DNA from 2 places in the Paenibacillus sp. MY03 genome. Region 2 is predicted to be linked to the other one. Evidence: predicted binding sites of a transcription regulator. Region 2 holds the regulator's gene; the other holds the start of a gene.
What was found. Region 2 encodes Rex, which represses fermentation and respiration genes when NADH is low (regulators of the CRP and FNR family bind a similar motif). Its sites were predicted from a motif close to TTGTGAAATATTTCACAA; they were not measured.

Region 1 (2,411 bases), on a different contig from region 2:
AGACCGGCAATGCCGGCCCCGATGACAATGACATCTTTCTCTACGACCGGCAGCGTATCCAGCTCCACGTCGATGAGGTATCTAGGAATCATGTGTGCTCCTCCTGATTTGGCGTGCATCTAAGCTTCAGGCTTGCTATGTTGCTCTTACGGAGTGCTGCTGCCTAACCTGACCGGACTGTCGCGACTGCCCCAATAAGGGAGCAGCGCATGCTACTTCACCAGCAGCATGCGCTCGAGCGACAGACGGGCTTGTTCCGCTACATGAGGGGGCACGTAGATTTGAGGCTGCATCGTCTCCAGACACTTCACGAGCTTCTTCAAATTGTTAACCTTCATGTTCGGGCAGACCAAATATTTGGATGCAAAATGGAATGTCTTGTTGGGGCTGTCCAGACGCAGCTGGTAGCCGGTGCCGTCTTCCGTGCCGACGATAAACTCCTGGCAATCGGACTCGCGGCAATACTTGATGATCGCCGTCGTGCTGCCGACGAAGTCGCCCAGCTCGACAACCTCTGGACGGCACTCCGGATGCACGACGAATTGCGCGTTCGGATACTTCGCCTTCATCTCTTCGACGTCCTTGACGGTGAGCATATCGTGCGTGTTGCAGTAACCTTCCCAGATGATCATCTTTTTGTCGGTGTTCTGCTGCACGTAGTGGCCGAGGTTCTTGTCCGGTACCCAGATCACCTCGTCGCCTTCCACCGAATTGACGACCTTGACGGCATTAGCCGACGTACAGCAAATATCCGTCTCCGCCTTGATCTCGGCCGACGAGTTGATGTACGTGACGACCTTCGCATTGGGATGCTGAGCCTTTAGCTTGCGCAGTCCGTCGACGTTAACCATATCCGCCATAGGGCAGCCCGCACGTTCGTCGGGAATGATGACCGTCTTGTTCGGCGCCAAAATCTTTGCGCTCTCGCCCATGAAGTGCACGCCGCAGAATACGATGACGTCCGCGTCCGTCTGGGCAGCCTTCTGCGCCAGCAGGAACGAGTCGCCGCGGAAGTCCGCCACCTCCTGAATTTCGTCGCGTTGATAGTAATGAGCAAGAATGATAGCGTTGCGTTCCTTCTTCAATTGCATCAGCTTCTCGCGCAGCTCGCGGTTTTGTTCCGCCTTGCGTTCCAGTGCCAGTGCTTCCACGTTAGATCCTCTCCTCTTATGAGGGATATGGGCTCATCAGCGCTCTTGCATCCGCCCTGCCGCCATGTTCTCGGCATCTGCAGCGAAACTCCTCGTCGCTCGTCCCATTCCGTCCAGTTATATCTTGATGCGGCTGTTCTCGTTCCTTCATGCGGTACTCCACGTCATTTTGTCCGAGTCTTCGCCAACTTTGTGAATTGATGCACAAACTATGGGATTCCATTACCTTTAGTGTGACCCAAAAAGCGGTTTATCATTGTAGACCATGCTTACTCTTCATTCCCGACCCATTGTTTCTCTATATCAAAATGCATCGGGATTCCGCGTCGACCCCCATCGTTCCAGACAGTAGCAGTTACGGTTGTGTAATTAAGATTTAATTTACACTTGACAGAGGGGTATGTCAATGGAGGAATACGCGTTCTGAGCCGCTTGGGAGCCCAATTATCGCCTTCGCGCAGTATTTAATGGATATTAAGCTTTGATTGCTTCCGATTGCTGTCATTCAGGTTGCATTGCTCCTTATGCAAGTCCAAATCAAGCTTCTGCAAATGATCATACGGAAAAAAGCAAAAAGAAGCCAGCCAGCGAGGCGAGCTTCATTGCAGCTAGTGCGTTTGCTTCATTCGGGCATTCCAATAACATTAAGCCAGGTTCAACTGCCAGGTAACGCCAAAACGATCCTTGACCCAAGCAAATTTCTTGCTAAAGCCATACTCCCCTAGCGGCATAAGCGCACTTCCGCCATCAAGCAGCTTGCCGCACAGCGTTTCGATCTCCTCTTCCGATTCGCAGTGGACGTAAAGAGAGATGGCCGGCGTAAACGTGAATCCGTGCTTAACATGGCTGTCGATGCACATATAAGTTTGACCCTTCAGCGCAAACGAAGCATGTATGATCGATCCTTCGCGGCCCGGGCCTTCAGGACCGTACTTGGTCATGCTCAGCACCTCGGAATCCTCGAACAAAGATATGTAGAAGTTCATCGCTTCCTCTGCTTGTCCCTCGAACATCAAGAACGTATTAATTTTCTGCATGTTGCACCTCTCCTTTTTATAATTAAGTACTTACTTGCATGCGTTTTTCCAACTCGAAGACTAACCTTCGTTCTCCTGAGCCATTAGAAGCTGCTGCAATCCTACGAACATCAGGTTCCAGCCATGCTGCGAACCATCGTGGTATTCCTGCATCGCCCTTGCAATCTCGGCCTCTCTCCAGCCTTCCTCATGCGGAACGCGGATGACTTGGGTAAATACCATC
Region 2 (2,411 bases):
GCGCATTAGCCGTTAAGCAGCCGCTCGAATGCGGCTTGCGCTTCCTTGCGAATTTTTTCTTCGTCCAGCAAAGTGCATTGTCCATCCTTCACGACTTGTTTGCCCCCGACCCACACATGGCGAACATCCTTGCCCGATCCCGCATAGACAAGATGCGAGACGATGTCAGTGAGCGGGAAGTACTGAGGCTGGTCGATGTTGACGGCAGCCATATCAGCCTTCATCCCCGCCTTGAGCATGCCGATCTCCTTCTCCTTCCAGATGGAAGCCGCTCCGAGCGATGTCCCAAGCTTAAGCGCCTCCGTAGCAGGTATGGCAGTGGGATCTCCGGATACGCCTTTGTGCAACAGGGCTGCCATTGTAATTTCCTGGAACAGGTCAAGATTATTGTTGCTGGCCGCGCTATCCGTTCCGAGACCGACCTTGACGCCGGCACGAAGCAATTCCGGAAGCCTGGCGATGCCGCTGGCCAGCTTCAGATTGCTCACTGGATTATGCGCTACGGAGACGCCGTTCTCTGCTAGCATTGCAATCTCCTCGTCGTTCAGATGAACGGCGTGCGCGACCAACGCAGGGCGCGAAAAGAAACCCAGCCGATGAAGATGCTCAACAGGCCGAACGCCGTAATCCCTAACGTTCTGCTCCACCTCTGCACGAGACTCGGACATATGCGTATGAAGCGCCAAAGAATGATCATGGGCGGCCTGTACAAATTTTTCGATATATGCGGGAGGGCAAGTATATGGCGCATGCGGCGACAGCATGGTCGTAATTCGGCCGTCTGCCCTGCCGTTCCACTCCAGAGCGAATGCAATCGCTTCCTCAAGCTTCGCTTTTTGCTCCTCTTCCGAGCAAAGGCCGATAACGCCGCGCATCAAAACGCCGCGGATGCCGGATTGTTCCGTCACCTTCGCGACTTCATCCATTCGATCATACATATCGAGGAAGGTCGTTGTTCCCGTACGAAGCATCTCGACGATGGCCAGGGCTGTGCCGGCTCTCGTATCCGCCGCAACATAACGGCCCTCCATCGGCCACATTTTCTGCTCCAGCCATACCTGCAGATTTTGATCGTCCGAATATCCGCGAAGGAGCGACATCGCCGCATGACCATGCGTATTAATAAGTCCGGGCAGGAAAGCCAGTCCTTTGCCATCCAGCTTTTCTACGCTTTCAGACAAGCTTTGCGGCTCGGGCTCCTGCTCGCCGATATATGTAATGGTATCGTTCGAGATGACCATATGACCTTTAATGACCGGGGTCGAGTCGTCCATCGTCACGAACAGGCCATTTCTAATCCATAGCTGTTTCATCCGAATCTTCTCCTTCATGGTTCAAATAATACGCGAGGCTAAGCAGTTCCCTTGTGAAATCGGCATTGTGAATGCGCACTTCATCCGGTACGCGCAAAATCGCTGGAGCGAAATTCAAAATGCCTTCTATCCCCGCCGAGACGAATTGATTTACGACGTTTTGAGCTTCGAACGCAGGGACAGTGATGATGCCGATCCGAATTTTTTGCTCCGCAATCGTTGCGACCAGCTCGCTCATGGGTTGAACGACCAGATTGTTGATATTCGTTCCGATCTTGGCAGGATGGTCGTCGAACACAGCCGTTATTTTCATGTTGTCCTTGGAATATTTGTTGTAATTGCATAAGGCATGACCCAGATTGCCGGCACCAACCAGCGCGACCTTGATCGTCTGGTTCACCTTGAGTATTTGACGAATGATTTCGATCAAATAGACAACGTCGTAGCCAATGCCTTTGCGTCCGAATTCGCCGAAATACGCGAGATCCTTACGAATCTGAGCAGGGTTAAGATCAAGCTTAACCCCAAGCTCCTGCGAGGATACCGTCTGGATCTCGCGGCTGTCCAGCTCGTTAAGCACCTGCAAATAGATAGGGAGTCGGCGCACGACCGCTTCGGATATTTTGGTCTGCTTCAAGTTGTTGCCTCCTTCGTAGCTTCTGGTTCGCTCGCCGCAGTGCTGTCTTTTCCCAGCCATTCTCTAATTCGAGGCACCATCTGATCCGTAAACATCGTTTCGATCTTGGGACCTGGCAGCGAATAGAGAAAATGTTTGCCGTAATAAGCATCGATAACGCGCGTATCGTAGATGATGACAATGCCTTTGTCCTGCGAGGTGCGGACAAGTCGGCCGAATCCTTGCTTGAATCGGATGACGGCCTGCGGGATGGACAGCTTCATAAACGGATTCTGCTTTTGTCGCTGCAGTTGCTCCGCCTTTGCTTCTTGGAGCGGATGATTAGGAGGCTGGAACGGAAGTCTCACGATGGCAAGACAGGTAAGCGCTTCGCCTGGAATATCGACGCCTTCCCAGAAGCTGCTCGTTCCCAAAAGCACGGATTCCGGCTGTTGAAGGAAACGTCTCGTCAGCTTGGTCCG

Region 1: the regulator Rex is predicted to act here: its motif matches at 1,342-1,359, upstream of nadA (quinolinate synthase NadA).

What each region holds. Positions count from the first base shown of each region.
Region 1 covers NZ_MXQD01000052.1:30,912-33,322, reverse strand. Annotated here, with positions in the region: gene nadB (L-aspartate oxidase) at 1-92, opposite strand, end outside; gene nadA (quinolinate synthase NadA) at 213-1,151, opposite strand; gene B1748_RS29775 (VOC family protein) at 1,796-2,188, opposite strand; gene B1748_RS29770 (SRPBCC family protein) at 2,249-2,411, opposite strand, start outside.
Region 2 covers NZ_MXQD01000006.1:12,134-14,544, forward strand. Annotated here, with positions in the region: gene B1748_RS05885 (amidohydrolase) at 6-1,319, opposite strand; gene B1748_RS05890 (redox-sensing transcriptional repressor Rex) at 1,294-1,950, opposite strand; gene dinG (ATP-dependent DNA helicase DinG) at 1,947-2,411, opposite strand, start outside.